4 regions of the Ruegeria sp. A4 genome follow, and region 3 is predicted to be linked to each of the others. Evidence: riboswitches for the same ligand, from Rfam matches in the RefSeq annotation. Region 3 holds a riboswitch; each other region holds the start of a gene.

Region 1 (3,738 bases), on a different contig from region 3:
TCCAAACCATCCGTGCGGCTGGCCATCTGTTCCAAGCGCTGGCGGAAGATGATCTCGGATGGCCTTTTGGCGCAGTTGATGAAGACAACGTCCAGATCGCGGCCTTCGTCCCACATGCAGGTGGTCATCGACATCATCGGTGTGATGCCTGAGCCAGCCGAGATAAACAGGAACTTGCGCGCATCGCTCAACGCGTTGGTGAACAGGCCCGCAGGCCCAATGGCCTTGATCCGCATGCCGGGTTGAAGATTGTCAAGCATCCAGCGCGTGCCGATACTGTCGGGTTGCGCTTTGGCGGTGATGGTGATCGACCGCGGCCGCGACGGCGACGATGAGATCGTGTAGGTGCGATGCACAACGCCTCCGGGCTGGTCGGGCGCCGGAATCTCGAGCGTCAGGAACTGACCGGGGTGATAGGCGAACTGCGCCCCCGAGGGGGCACGGAACGAAAAGCTGGCAGTGTTCGGCATCTCGGGCACGACCGAGACACATTCCAGCATCTCTCCATCCTGCCAGACGGCTGATGAAAGCGTGTTCAGGTCTTTCATCAGACTTACTCCGCCGCCATTGAGTCAGGGGCCAGGCGGGCCGACACTGTGTTGCAATACCAATCCACGAATTGCAGCACACCGGATTCCTGAATGGCTGAATATGGGCCGGGCACATAGGCCGGGCTGTTGATGCCCTGCTGGTTGTCCTCGACCACCTGTCGATCTTCGTCATTCGTGGCGACCCAGACTTCGGTCAGGCGTTTCACGTCATAGTCAACGCCTTCAACCGCATCCTTGTTGACCAGCCATTTGGTCGTGACCTCGGTCTCTGTCGGGCCGATCGGCGTGACGCGGAAAACAATCGAGTGATCGGCAAGAAAGTGGTTCCACGTGGTCGGATAGTGGAACTTCAAAAGCGATCCCGCATCCGCAAAGGGCGACCGGCCCAACCAACGGCGCACGGCGGATTTCCCGTCCATCGTATAGCTCTCGGCCCCTTCTTTCAGTGGCATCCGCGCCAGTCTATATTGGCCGTCCTCGTGCAGATAGAACTGCGATGGCATACCCGCAGCCTGGCACCTGTCGAAATGGGCTTGCATATAGGCTGGGGTTTCGCCACCTTCGATCCCCGTCACACCCGGATCATCAGGGAAGGTCCGGCACAGCGCAGGGTGGTTTCCGCCGCAGTGATAGCATTCGCGATTGTTTTCCCAGACCAGTTTCCAGTTGCCGTTCTCGATGATCGAGCTTTCAAAGGCGACCTTGGCATTCCCCAGATCATGCGGCTCAAGATACGGGCGGGCGATATTGGCGAACACGTCGAAATCCGGAGCCTCATCCGCCAGACAGATATAGACCAACCCGGCAAGCTCGCGGCAATGGACAGTCTTCAGACCATGCTGTTTGGGATCAAAGTCCGGCCCCATGTCGCGGGCCCACAGCAAAGAGCCGTCCAGCTCATAGGTCCATTGGTGATAGGGGCATACCAGCTTGGGCGCATTACCCTTTGCGGCCTTGCAAATGATCGATCCACGGTGGCGACAAGTATTGTGAAAGGCGCGGATCTGATTGTCTGCACCCCGTACGATGATCACGCGGTAGGCGCCTACATTATAGGTGACATAATCGCCCGACTTCACCAGCTCACACGCCGGAATGGCAAATAGCCAGTCGCGGTAGTGGATGGTTTCAAGGTCGGTCTGAAAAATCTCGGGATCGGTGTAAAACGCCTGCTCCAGAGCGTAACCCGGGTTTCGACGCGCCAACAGGCTTTGCATGTTGTTCACTTCTGGCTCTCCTGCCGCGCCCCGCGGCATTGCTTGGGCAGGTGACAGGGAGGAACCGTCCGGAGGCGCGCGAGCACCACGTCCGAAATCCGTGCCCCCACCGCCACCCGCGGTTTGACATATCTGAGAGGCTGGTTTCCGGACTTGAAAGGGGCTTGCACCCGGTTGCGACACCTTCCCGGGATCCTCGTCCCAGTGGTTGATTGTCGAACCTGACCTTCCTTACCGTTGCGGGGGCAGTGCCGGAATTCCACCGGCTTCCCAATTCTCCGCTGTCTGAGAATCAAACAGCGGCACCTCACGATGGCAGCCTACTTTTTACCCGCTTGGGCGCTGAAATGCTTGCGACATTTCCGGTTTCAAAACAGACATGGAAATTTTCCGGCAGCGTGGACGGCGCCGGGATCACAGTCCTTGGCACAGGGGCGTGGCAGGCCCGCCGGCATGGCGTTTTGCGGTGGCCGATGGCCTTGCGATGGATGCGGCCACGTCTGACATCGGCGCCGCCTAATTGTCCCCCAACCGCGACGGCGAAGGCCCGGCTGCTCTGATCAGAAACGAAACGCTGGGCGTCGCCTGAGCATGGCTGGAAAAGAGAGTGTCAGGCCAAATGAAGGAGGTTTGCAGCAAACCCTTTTAGGTGAAGTTGATCCGTTCGGGATAGTGCTGGCTTTCAATGGGGCAGGTGAAAAAGGCCAATATCCGTCATGCGAGAGTTGCCAGTCCATCCTGTCAACGGCCGGTAGAAAACCTCATTTTGTCCATAAAAAATTGTCTTTTTCGGGAAAAACCATTACGTTTTCCGAAAATGGTGGAAAACACCGGAGGCAGTAAGAGAGCAGATGCCAAAACCGAAAACAGGTGTTTTGCGGACAACAGTTCCTTCGCGCCTCATGGGAAAACGAGATGGCCTGTTTTTCCTCTGGGGGCAGATAGAACGCGCGCGCTTGAAGGTCGACGGCTGCGAACGCGCCGAGGGTGCAGCCCCGGACGGGCCAAGGGCGAACACGGCCGGTGAGGTCAAGGGATCGACGACAGCATTGGTGGACGAGTTTATTTTCTACTGACTTTTGTGATGAAACCGGGCCTGGCAGCCCTATTTCTTCTCGAAGAACAGGATGACTTCACCCAGACGGACGCCATAGCGTGAGACATAGGCGCGGTTCAGCAGACGGTCGTCATCCAGCAGCCACATCCAGTCGTCGAATTTGACACGCATGGTCCCGTCCTTGATCGGCAGGTCGATCTTGTATTTCCAGTTGAACGTATCCCCGCGTTCAATCCCGCTGGCGGTACCCAGTACGCCAGGAGCCGTACCGGTCCACGCATCCTCTCCGGTTTTGGTCAATGTCCAGATGCGTTGTTCCGTCGCGCCATCGTCGTAGACGAAGTCTTCGACCAGTGTCAGGGTTTCGCCGTCCCATGTCCCGTCGATATCAACCGTGAATCTGCGGGGGATATTTCCCAAAACATCCTGAAACTGACCGTAGGCCACTGTTTTGCCTTCGAAAAATTCCTCGAGGTTCAACTGTCGGTCCGACAGAAACGTTTTGGGTACCTTCGGTTTGCTGGAGCAGGCCGCCAGAAGTGCAAGGCTTGCGATGGCGACGCAGGCGATGAAAGAGCGAAAGGTGATCATTGCAACGGCTTCCTTTCCGAAGTCGCGTCATACCCGTTTGACCCACTTGGATGAATCGGTTTCGAACTGGGGCTTGGACGCATTGTGGCGATCAGTTCCGCGACCTTGACGCCAAACTTGCGCATCTCGGACCGATTCATGATGACGCCGGTTTCTGTCAGATACATCCAATCGGTGACATCCAGTGTGTGTCCACCAGCGTCATCTGGCAGAATGATACGATAGGTCAGTTTCACCGTGGACCCCGAGATGATGCCCCGACCTTCGCCCACGATATCATCCGCTATTGCCGTGAACGTGTTGCCGGTTCCCAGCGTCAGGT
Region 2 (3,738 bases), on a different contig from region 3:
ACTCTTATTTATTATTGACAGTGCGGGCGGGCTTTCTCATTCTTCAGCAGGAAAGGGGTGGTCGTGCCTGAAAATTCATCTCGGAAAAATTCGATTGGCCTGCACGGGTCAGAGGTGCGCGGAACCAACCAAAGCGGGATGCGGGCCCGGAACGAACGGCTGGTGTTGTCGCTTGTCCGGCGTCATCAGGCCCTTGCGAAGTCCGAGATCGCGCGCATGACCGGACTGTCGGCACAAACCGTTTCCGTCATCATGCGGCTGTTGGAGAAGGATGGTTTGCTGTTGCGCGGCGAGCCGGTCCGCGGGAAAGTCGGGCAACCTTCCGTTCCCATGCGCCTCAACCCGGATGGTGCGTTTTTCTTTGGGCTCAAGGTCGGGCGCCGCAGTACCGAGCTGGTTTTGACTGACTTTGTCGGAAATGTGCGGCAGCGCGAGCGGCGAACCTATGACTATCCAACGCCGAAGGCCACTTTGGAGTTTTCCACTGAGAGTCTGGGCAAAATGATGTCATCCATGTCGCCCGAGGCCAAAGGCAGGATTGCGGGTCTTGGAATTGCCATGCCGTTCTATCTGTGGGACTGGGCCCAGACCCTTCAGGTTCCTCAGGAAGAAATGGACCCGTGGCGCGTATCAGACCTGAAGGCTGACCTGGCGCGTCGCCTCGATATTCCGGTATTCCTGCAAAATGACGCCACTGCGGCTTGTGGGGCGGAATTGGTATTCGGTCCGGCTGATGGGCCAAGGGATTTCCTGTACTTCTATATCGGGTTTTTCATTGGCGGCGGTGTGGTCCTCAATGGCGCGATCTTTTCGGGGCGTGGAAACGCGGGGGCAATCGGCCCCTTGCCTGTGCCCGATGGCGCGGGCGGTGTCAGACCGCTCATCGATGTGGCCAGCCTTTACGTGCTCGAGCGTGCAATCACCACGGCAGGTGTCACGTCGCATTCCATCTGGGAAACGACCCAGCGTTGGGATGTGCCAAACGTTCAACTGGAAAACTGGTTGAAACGGACGGCAAGCGGGATTGCCCATGCGATTGTCTCATCCTGTAGCCTGATAGATTTCGAATGCGTGAAGATTGACGGCTGGATGCCGCAGGACATCAAGGCGCGTTTGGTTGAAATGGTGGAAGACAAACTGTCCGAGCTGAACATGACTGGGCTCGAGCGCCCCGTTGTGCTGGCAGGAACCGTAGGCCCGGAAGCACGCTCTTTGGGCGCGGCAAGCCTGCCCTTGTCGGAGAGGTATCTTTCAGAAGCTTAGACAGGAACGAACCCTGCCGCCTTGGACGTTTCACAAACTGGTTCACTCTCGCAAACTGCCGAGCTCAATATTTTCGATGGCCGTAACACATTTTCGTTGACGGAAGGCTGAGTTGTCTGGCAAGCCGCTCGGCATGTCCGGTTCCGGGGCTTGCTCTGGAATCAATAGGGAATGCGGTGCGGGCTCTGGCCCAAATCCGCAACTGCACCCGCAACTGTAAGCGACGAGCAGGGCTGAAACGCCACTGGGGTTTGCCCGGGAAGGCCGGTCCAACGCTTTGACCCGCAAGTCAGGATACCTGCCGGACATGTGCCCTCTAACGGGCACTCCTAATCGACGACGGGATGTGCGTCGGACCAGGATGCCTGAAAGGGTAATTTGGCGTTGAATGTCCCGTGGTCAAAACGAATTTCGCGCCGGGATTGGCGCGACGGGACAAGGACGACTGTTCATGAAAACGCTGCTCAGCGCAGCCGCTGCCGCGATGGCTCTTCCTGCCATAGCAAATGCGCATTTCCTTTTGGAATACACCACCGACACCATGATCGAGAAACCGGGCGATGTACCGGTCAAACTGATTTTCTGGCATCCGTTCGAGAATGGCCATGTCATGGATCTTGAAAAGCCGCAGGAATTCTATGTGATCCACAACGGTGAAAAGACCGATTTACTGGACACGCTGGAACCTATCCGGTTCACCGGCGGGCAGAACGAGGGCGCGGCGTTCAAAGGCAGTGTCCCGGTCAAACGGTCGGGCGACTATGTGCTGGTGACGGTTCCTCAGCCTTATTACGAGGAATCCGAAGACATCTATATCCAACAGCTCACCAAAGCCTTCCTGAACCGCAACGAATTGCCGACCGATTGGATGAATCCCGTGGGTCTGCCGACCGAGATTATCCCGCTGAACAAGCCGACCAACATCATCGCGGGTTCGACTTTCACGGGCCGTGTGCTGGCTGATGGTCAGCCGGTTGCGGGGGCCGAGATCGAGATCGAATACATGGCAGCCGAACCCGACATGGAAAGTTCGGCCGCTTCTGCACCGAAGGCGTCACCAATGCCGGGTGGTGCGGTGGTCGCAATATCTGACGACAACGGGTATTTTTCGTTCGGCGTTCCAAAAGCCGGTTACTGGGGTTTCGCCGCCCTTGGTTCCGGTCCGGCAACCGAACATGAGGGCAAAGAACTCAGCCAGGATGCGGTCATCTGGATCCGCGCCTGGGATCTGGAGTAACCCCAAATGCACATCGTCGACGGAGCCCTTTCCAACCCGGTTGTAATTGGCGGCGCCATAGCCGCCGCGGGCGGGATCGCCATGGGTCTCAGGTCTCTGGATCTTGATCGCATCCCCACTGCGGGCGTGCTGTCAGCCAGTTTCTTCGTGGCATCGTTGATCCACGTGCCCATTGGTCCGTCGTCGGTCCATCTGATCCTCAACGGCATGGCCGGGCTGCTGCTTGGTTGGGCCGCATTCCCGGCTTTGTTCGTCGGGCTTTTGCTACAGGCGGTCTTTTTCGGCTTTGGCGGGTTGACGGTGTTGGGGATCAACACCGTCAATATCGCCTTTCCCGCGGTGGTGGCCGGAATGTTGTTCGGTCGTCTGATCGCGCGTGGAACGCCTTTGCAAGGTGCGATTTGGGGGGGCATCGGCGGCGCGTTTGCGATTGCGGCGACAACCGGCATGGTCGCGTTTTCGCTGGCGCTGTCGGGGGATGAATTTCTGCCTGCCGCCAAGCTTGTTTTCTTCGCCCATATTCCTGTCATGGCCATCGAGGCGATTTTGACCGGGTTCGCCGTGTTGTTGGCACGCAAGGTCAAGCCCGAGCTGTTTTTCAGAGGAGCAGCCACATGAAGCATCTGGTTGTCATACTGGCCATGTGCTGTGCACCTGTGCCTGCCCTGGCGCACAAGGTCATAGCCGGCGTTTTCGAGTCGGGAGACGTCATCGAGGGCGAAATCGGCTTTTCCAACGGCGACCTGGCAAGCGGCACCGAGGTCATTGTCACCGGCCCGGATGGGGCCGAGCTGGGTCGATCGGTCACGGATACGGACGGTTTCTTTGTCTACACGCCGACCTCGGCCGTGGCGCACACCTTCTTTGCCGACCTTGGCGCCGGGCATGTGGCCGAAGTCACGATGTCTGCCGAAGATGTCGCGCGGATCATGGGCGTTGCCGCGGCAGAGAACGGTGATTCATCTTCGGCTGCTGTGACGCAGGCCAGCGGTTCGGCGGCGTCTCTCAGCGCCGAAGAACAGCAGGTTATCGCCAAAGCCGTACGTGACGAATTGCGCCCGCTCAGGCGCGAGATTGCGGCCTATCGCGAACAGAATGACCTGCAAACCATCCTCGGCGGGATTGGGTACATCGTTGGTCTGTTCGGTCTGGGCTTTTACATGGCGGCCCGTCGCAAGCTGGCGTCCTGATGGCACACGTTCTGGGGCACAAGGAAAAAACGCTGTCCGAAGCCGGTG
Region 3 (3,738 bases):
CACCTCGGACATTCGCGAGGATGACGCGCGGGGCCGGCACACGACGACCGCACGCGCATTGCACCGGATGCGCAACGGCGGCTGGTTGATCGATACACCCGGAATGCGCGCGTTGCGCCTGCTGGACGCTCAGGACGGGATCGACGACGTTTTCTCGGACCTTGCCGAGTTGAGCCGGGATTGCCGTTTTTCGGATTGCCAGCACAGCTCCGAGCCCGGATGTGCCGTGCAAAAGGCGATCAGCCACGGCACGCTTGATCCGGCTCGATTGGACCGGTGGCGCAAGCTTCGGCGCGAAGATCAGCGCAATTCTGAAACCGTCGCGCAGTCTCGGGCGCGGGACAAAGCGTTCGGCAAGATGGTCCGTGGCGTCATGAAGGAAAAGAAACTTCGCAACCGGTGATGGCGGGTCGGTGCCCGGCCCGTCCTGCGCCGCGTCTGATCAAGCGATCAGTCGCGGCCAAACCGCTGCATTGCGCCGGGCAAATGCGCCGATATGACCAACCTCGGGCAACCCGAAATCGGCAGGGCTCAGCAGGTGGCGGTTGGCATCGGGGCCGTAAAGATCCGCAAGCCGCCAAACCGCGTCCGGCGGCACCATCTGGTCGTCCTCGAAGGTGAACAAATCCACGGGCGTTCCAGAATCCTTCCACTGCGCCGCAGGTAACTCATGCCCGATTTCAGGCACATAGTTCAAAGGCGCGGTACACCATTTGCGCCACTGCCAATAGACCGATGCCGGCAGATCCGAGCCGAACCCGATCGCCTTTCCGGGAAGGTAGCCAAGGGCTCGGGCCAAAAGCGGCGCATGACCATACCAGAACAATCCTGCCAAACCCCGATAGGGCCATGGATGGTCGCTTAGGGTTACCAGCCCCGAACACACACAGATCATCCGGTCAATCAGATCGATATCCGGCTGCACAGGCCCCAACATCGCGCCGATCGAATGGCCGATGGTCCAATGCTGCGAATTGGGAAACCGTCTGCGCATTTCCGCCCGTGCCGCGGGCATGTCGATCAAGGCCCAATCCGCCATGGTCGCACGCGAATCTTTCAGGCGGCCGGTCAAGGAATGCCCGTAATCGCGATAGTCATAGGTCAGGCAGGCCATACCCTGCTCGGCAGCAAGCCATCGTGCGAAATGACGGTAATAATCGCGCGGCACACCCGTTGCACTGTTCAGAACGACGACGATTTCGGGCGAAGTCAGCGGGCTGTACAACCGGGCAGACAGTGTTTTCTGCCCGGACGGAAAGCGAAACTCTTCGGTCAATACCGTTTGCTCTGTGTCCAACATGTTCTCTGGCTTTGCGCTTGGTAAATCCGGTTTCAGAACCTCAACACCCTCGACACTATGCATGAACCAACACCGTATCCAGCATGACCAAGCGTCCGGCCAAAAGATCGGCTTGACTCGGTGCGTACTCAAACGCTAGCGGTTGTGTGATGGTTTCCGGCCTCCACAAGGGGTCGGGATGAAAAGGGAACACGGTGCGGTAATGTCTGGTCATGCAGGCAACAACCAAATCCGCGACTGCCCCCGCAACTGTAAGCGGTAAGCGATGCCGAAACACCACTGGCCCCGACGGCTGGGAAGGTCGGCAAAGCGATGACCCGCAAGTCAGGAGACCTGCCATCGGAAACGAAACCGAAACTCGGGCGGGGTGTCCGGGCAGGTCCTGACGGCATCACGCTGTTCCACCTGTCCCAAATATCCTGTCCACCAAGCGCGGAGGGCGCAGGATGATCTGGAAGACAAAAACACATGAATTCAGTGCAACGGTATGTCAGCGGACGGGCAAAACCTGCCCCGCTTTGGCGCGGCTGGCGCGCTCGATATCCGAAGCCATGGCCCAGGCGACCTCGGCCACCAGTGACGATTTCGAGATTGAGGGCAGCAGCGAGCTGTCACATTGCACCGAAGGATGTCATGCAATTTTCCGCGCGCGATCAGACAGCATTCGTGTCTTTTGCGGGACGCAGCCCGAAACCGCGATTGAGCCGCTGAACGGCTATGCCGACCTGATCTTCGGAAACACGGTCAGTGCGATGCCATCCGGCGTCGTGAAAACCCCACCCTGCGCGATGATCGAAGTTTCCACGATCCGGCCGCGAAAACCTGTTTGCGCGCCCGCGCAGATTTCAATCTGAATCCAGACTGACCTGTGCCTGGGCGCGCCGAGAGGCCCAGGCCATTTGCGCATCCGTTTCGACGGCGCAAGGGCGCACCGCCCGCAATCGTTGCAGCGCCGTGTCCGCGCGTTCGCCGCATTCGACCATCAGCCGCAGGACAACCATACCTGACCTGCCACATCCCCCGCGGCAGTGCACCAATACGCGACCTCCGCCGGACAGCGCATGCCGGGCCGCGGCGCTGACGGACGGCCACGCGTCATCGATCGCTTTTGTCGGCGCTCCGAAATCTTCGATGGGCAGGTGAACCCATCGGCTGGCGCGGCTTTGAATATCGCTGCCAAATTCCTGCGCCCCGTCCTGAAGCATTTCGACATCCGTCGTCATCGAAACAACAAGCCCCGGCTGCCAGGCTGCGATCATATCCAGATCGCTGGAGTAATCTCCGCCGCGTCCGGGCATCGAGGTCAGTGCCAGCGTTCCGCCACCGACTTGCAGGGCGTAGATCACCAACTGCGACATGAATCCTGTCCTCCCCAAAGAACTCTTTACAAAAATGAGCCATTAAATCCGCTGATGCAGTTTAGTGCGAAAGCGACTCGTTTCTAAATCAAAAATCATCGCGCCACGCTGTGGACGCGGGCAACGGTGGCCACTACGCTGTGCCCAAGCACCGAATCCCAACGAGAAGACATGACAGACAGCTCCAGCCCCGCCTATCAGGTTCTCGCCCGCAAATATCGCCCGGAAACCTTTGCCGATCTGGTGGGTCAGGATGCCATGGTGCGCACCCTGAAAAACGCGTTCGCGGCCGACCGGATCGCGCAGGCCTTCATCATGACCGGTATTCGCGGCACCGGCAAAACCACGACCGCAAGGATCATTGCCAAGGGGATGAACTGCATCGGACCCGACGGAACCGGTGGCCCCACGACCGAGCCCTGCGGTCAGTGTGAACATTGTGTCGCCATCATGGAGGGCCGCCATGTCGACGTGATGGAGATGGACGCCGCCAGCCGTACGGGCGTCAACGACATCCGCGAGATCATCGACAGTGTCCGCTATCGCGCCGCCAGCGCGCGTTACAAGATTTATATCATCGACGAGGTTCATATGCTCTCGACCAGCGCGTTCAACGCGCTGCTCAAGACGTTGGAAGAACCGCCCGCGCATGTGAAGTTCATCTTCGCAACCACTGAAATCCGCAAAGTGCCTGTCACCGTGCTGTCCCGCTGCCAGCGTTTCGACCTGCGCCGGATCGAACCCGAAGACATGATTGGCCTGCTGCGCAAGATCGCCGAAGCGGAAAACGCCCAGATCGCCGAAGACGCGCTGGCGCTGATCACCCGAGCAGCAGAAGGATCGGCGCGGGACGCAACCTCGTTGCTGGATCAGGCGATTTCGCACGGGGCTGGCGAGACGACCGCTGATCAGGTCCGTGCGATGCTTGGACTGGCAGACCGTGGCCGGGTTCTGGACCTTATGGACATGATCCTGCGCGGCGATGCCGCCGGAGCACTTACCGAGTTGAGCGGCCAATACGCCGAAGGCGCAGACCCGCTGGCGGTGCTGCGCGATCTGGCCGAGATCACGCATTGGGTG
Region 4 (3,738 bases), on a different contig from region 3:
GGGTGGTCCCGTAGACGATGGACAACAGCAAAAGGGCGGTCAGAACAACCGCCCCCAGCAAAATCAAACGGCCCAATCGGACCATATCAGTTGGTCTCCGGGTGCATCGCCTTCGCCATCTTCTCGATCGCCTCGATATTTGCCGGGCCGGGCGTCAGTTCCTCGTAACGCAGGCCAATCCAGCGCTCGTTCTTTACCGCGTCCGTTTGTGACATCACCGGGTGATCCTTGAGGAACTGGAAAGTGTCCTCTGCGCCGTTGCCGGACTGATAGTCGAGCAGCACCAGAAATTCCGGGTTAGCCGCGGCGACGGCCTCCCACGACGTGCGACCCCAGCTGGTATCCAGATCATGCGTCACGTTCTCGCCACCCGCGGCTGCGATCATTGCATCGGGAATGGCGAACTTGCCCGCGGTAAACGGAGCATCGGCCGGCCCGTCCAGCAGGAATACGCGGGGCTTCGCCAGATCGGCTGTTTTTGCTTCGATGGCGGACAGTTGGTCCTTCCAGCGGGCAACCAGCGCCTCGGCCTTGTCCTCGACCTGCATGACCGTGCCCAGACGCAGAACGTCATCAAACAACAGGTTCATGCTGGCCTCGGGGCGATCCTTGTCCAGATGCACGCAGCTTTCGGATAGGATCATGGTCTTGATACCAAAGGGTTCCAGCGTGTCGGGCGTGACGTCACCGCCGGGTTTCATGCCATAGTACCAACCGGCAAAAAACAGATCGGGTTCGACGGCCACAAGGTTTTCAATGGTCGGGTATTTGGGGGCAAGCTCTGGGATGTCGCCACGCTGAGCATCAAAATCAGGGCTTGTTTTGTACCAGCCGGTAATTCCGGTAAGCCCCACGATCTTGTCCTGAAGGCCGAGCGCAAAGGCCATATCCGTCATGTTCATGTCATGCACGACCAGACGTTCCGGCGCCGAGTCAAAAGCCAGCGGTTCGCCGCAATTGTCCACGGTGACGCCCTCTGCGGCCACCCCACTTGCCAAGCCAGCGAAGACGACCACTGGCCAGAGTTTCTGCATCATATTTAAGTTCCTGTTATTATGACAGTTTCCGTTTTCGGATATCCAGTGCGGGGATCATGCGGCCTTCGTGCTGAAAGCACAGATAATCCACGCCGAATGTCTCACGTACCCGGTCTGGGGTCAGAACTTCGACAACAGGCCCGAACCCCGTCAGACGCGTGGCTTTCATCAGCGCCACATGGGTGGCGAATTCCGGGATCATGACCAGATCATGGACGATCATGACGACAGTTACCCCCAGATCAGCGACCAGAGACAGCATGTGCCCCTTGGCATCGGGGTCCAGATGGTTGGTTGGCTCGTCCAGAAACAGCAAGGACGGATTCTGGGCCAACGCGCGCGCGATATGTGCGCGCTGACGTTCTCCGCCGGACAGCTGACCCATCGTTTTGTTGGCAAAATGCGACAGCTCGGTCGTCGTCAGAACCCGTTCCAGATCAGCCTTGTGCTGAGCCATCGAACGTTCGCCTTGAATCGGGATTTGCCCCAGCGCAACATAGTCTTGCAGGCGCATCCGCCCGTCAGGCATTTCCTGCTGCCCGACCACAGCAATGGAGCGGGCACGTTGGCGGGCGGACAGGGTCCGAAGGCTTTGGCCTTCTATCCAAACATCACCCAAGGCAATCCGTTCGATCCCACACAGCAGTTTCAGCAGAGTGGTCTTGCCGGCGCCGTTCGGCCCTGCGATTGCCAGAATTGATCCTTCTTCCAGACGAAAGGATACATCCTGCAACAGGACATCGCCATTGAGCGCGTAGTACTCCAAATTCTCGGCAACCAGAAAGCTCATGATCCCCCCCCGGACGGCAATGCGGGCATGCGCGACAAGGTCTTTGCGAAAAGGGCCGGGGGGCGGTCCGAGGCGCTGGTCCAGCCATCGTCACTGTCGCCGAACTGGGTCGCGAATTCGACCAGGGCGGACAGGTCGTGTGATGTCGTGATATCGCCAAACAGGTACTGCGCTTTGCCCGGGGCCTGAAATCCGACGGTCATGGCCCGTTCACAACCTGCCATGCAGGCCACCATTCGGGTTTCAAAACCGTCAGGCAACCGGGCATCCAGCACGTCTTGCGCAGCCTCGGCAGACATCGCCCCCTGACATGTTGAACAGATCAGAACGTAGTGATCAGAATAGCAGGTCATCGCCATCTCCGTCGTTTGCCAGACGCAGACAGAGGGCACATACCCGGATATTACGCAAACGCGCCATCAAGCCTCCTTCCGAGACGCCCCGCCTCGGGTTGGTTTATAGTGCGATGGCAGGTCTCCTGACTTGCGGGTCGTTGCTTGGCCGACCTTCCCAACCCATGCGGGTCAGTGGTGAAGTGGCGTCGCTCACCGCTTACAGTTGCGGGGGCAGTCACGGACTTGGCACATTCCAGTGCCGCACCGTGTTCCCATTTTCATCCCTTATGGAACCATCCCGCTCAGCTAGTCTGGCAATGCCAGACTTGTCAAGCGGCAGACGAAGGCGTTGGTAGATGGAATTGCGACAGCTGACCCAGCTGTCCTGCTGCGCCAGCCCGGACCGAACGGTGTCAATAGTCTGATACAAGAAGGAAATCCGGTTCGGAATCTTTCTCGACCTTTGAAAACCGTGGAATTGGCTTTTCAAACCCAATGTCGGTGCGGTCGTTATTCACGGTCGATACCTCGCCAATAAGGCAATCGCCGCGCTCGGCCCAAAAAGCGTGCCAGATGCCGGGCATCAGAGTTACGCTTTGCCTCGGCTTCAGCCGCACGTATTCTTGGGGTTGCAAGGTTACGGGGCAGGCATCGCTGGGGACCGTCACCGGGTTGTCGCGGTCGACGCCACCGTTTGGATCCGACGCATGAATTTCCAGAACGAGATCGCCGCCGCCCCTGTTGATGATGTCTTCTGCCTTAACGATATGCCGGTGCATCGGAGAAAGCTGATCGTCTTTCGAGATCAACAGTTTTTCTGCACAGAGCATCCCACGCCCGGATTTCAGATCCTTCACCTCACCATTGTTTAGAGTGAACAGGAATAGGCAATGTTCGTCGAAATGGCCTTGTGCGTAATTGGTAATGTCCCATCCCAGCTTGCGGCTGCGGACAGTTTCGACCAAAGAGATGCGCATTTTCTCGGGCGATCAATCCGCAAAGGGTGGCAACACGGCTCCGAAAGATTGAATGAACGTCTGGGCTTAGGGCTTGAAGTGGTTGATTTCGGATCGTTTCATCATGCCATCCCGCAGATCAAAGTTCGTGCGCCCACGGGGGTTCTGCCCCGGCTCGGGAAACGGTCACGGCCGCCACGTCAGCGCCCAGTTCCATGGCTGCTTGCAGGCTTTCAACCGTCAATCCGCGCAGACCTGACTTGGTCAGATGCCCTGCGCGGCTGAGCTCGGTCAGAACGCCGGCGTTGAACGTGTCACCTGCGCCGATCGTATCGACCACCTCAACGGGCTTCACGGGAACCGAGACTTCGGAACCATCCGCCAGGTAACCGTGCGCCCCGTCACTGCCACGGGTGACGATGACAACGGAAGGACCCGCCTGCAACAGCACAGACGCTTTTGCGGATTCGGCTTCAGCGCCCGGAATGATCCAGTCCAGGTCCTCGTCTGAAACCTTGACGATATCCGCACGCGAGATCATGCGGTTCAAACGCGTCCGAAACCGGGTTTGATCCTTGATGAAATCCGGGCGGATATTCGGGTCCAGCATCACTGCCCGG

What was found. Region 3 has a riboswitch for cobalamin ahead of ACR0E2_RS19520 (hypothetical protein). Riboswitches for the same ligand answer to the same signal wherever they lie in the genome.
Region 1: it holds a riboswitch for cobalamin, as region 3 does, so the genes downstream of both, ACR0E2_RS12435 (aromatic ring-hydroxylating oxygenase subunit alpha) here and ACR0E2_RS19520 (hypothetical protein) in region 3, are expected to answer to the same signal.
Region 2: it holds a riboswitch for cobalamin, as region 3 does, so the genes downstream of both, ACR0E2_RS20245 (DUF4198 domain-containing protein) here and ACR0E2_RS19520 (hypothetical protein) in region 3, are expected to answer to the same signal.
Region 4: it holds a riboswitch for cobalamin, as region 3 does, so the genes downstream of both, ACR0E2_RS10385 (DUF1636 family protein) here and ACR0E2_RS19520 (hypothetical protein) in region 3, are expected to answer to the same signal.

What each region holds. Positions count from the first base shown of each region.
Region 1 covers NZ_JBQGAW010000003.1:218,654-222,391, forward strand. Annotated here, with positions in the region: gene ACR0E2_RS12430 (FAD-binding oxidoreductase) at 1-548, opposite strand, end outside; gene ACR0E2_RS12435 (aromatic ring-hydroxylating oxygenase subunit alpha) at 554-1,768, opposite strand; cobalamin riboswitch at 1,890-2,093, opposite strand; gene ACR0E2_RS12440 (hypothetical protein) at 2,148-2,288, shown strand; gene ACR0E2_RS12445 (hypothetical protein) at 2,360-2,611, shown strand; gene ACR0E2_RS12450 (hypothetical protein) at 2,671-2,844, shown strand; gene ACR0E2_RS12455 (DUF3833 family protein) at 2,874-3,416, opposite strand; gene ACR0E2_RS12460 (DUF3833 domain-containing protein) at 3,413-3,738, opposite strand, start outside.
Region 2 covers NZ_JBQGAW010000015.1:12,876-16,613, reverse strand. Annotated here, with positions in the region: gene ACR0E2_RS20250 (ROK family transcriptional regulator) at 139-1,263, shown strand; cobalamin riboswitch at 1,385-1,583, shown strand; gene ACR0E2_RS20245 (DUF4198 domain-containing protein) at 1,715-2,500, shown strand; gene cbiM (cobalt transporter CbiM) at 2,507-3,118, shown strand; gene ACR0E2_RS20235 (cobalt ABC transporter permease) at 3,115-3,690, shown strand; gene cbiQ (cobalt ECF transporter T component CbiQ) at 3,690-3,738, shown strand, end outside.
Region 3 covers NZ_JBQGAW010000012.1:8,817-12,554, reverse strand. Annotated here, with positions in the region: gene rsgA (ribosome small subunit-dependent GTPase A) at 1-403, shown strand, start outside; gene ACR0E2_RS19525 (alpha/beta hydrolase family protein) at 443-1,363, opposite strand; cobalamin riboswitch at 1,434-1,655, shown strand; gene ACR0E2_RS19520 (hypothetical protein) at 1,747-2,154, shown strand; gene ACR0E2_RS19515 (protein-tyrosine phosphatase family protein) at 2,146-2,658, opposite strand; gene ACR0E2_RS19510 (DNA polymerase III subunit gamma/tau) at 2,830-3,738, shown strand, end outside.
Region 4 covers NZ_JBQGAW010000002.1:238,007-241,744, forward strand. Annotated here, with positions in the region: gene ACR0E2_RS10370 (FecCD family ABC transporter permease) at 1-85, opposite strand, end outside; gene ACR0E2_RS10375 (ABC transporter substrate-binding protein) at 87-1,037, opposite strand; gene ACR0E2_RS10380 (ABC transporter ATP-binding protein) at 1,054-1,827, opposite strand; gene ACR0E2_RS10385 (DUF1636 family protein) at 1,824-2,180, opposite strand; cobalamin riboswitch at 2,279-2,475, opposite strand; partial or broken gene ACR0E2_RS10390 (D-lyxose/D-mannose family sugar isomerase) at 2,576-3,193, opposite strand; gene ACR0E2_RS10395 (carbohydrate kinase family protein) at 3,258-3,738, opposite strand, start outside.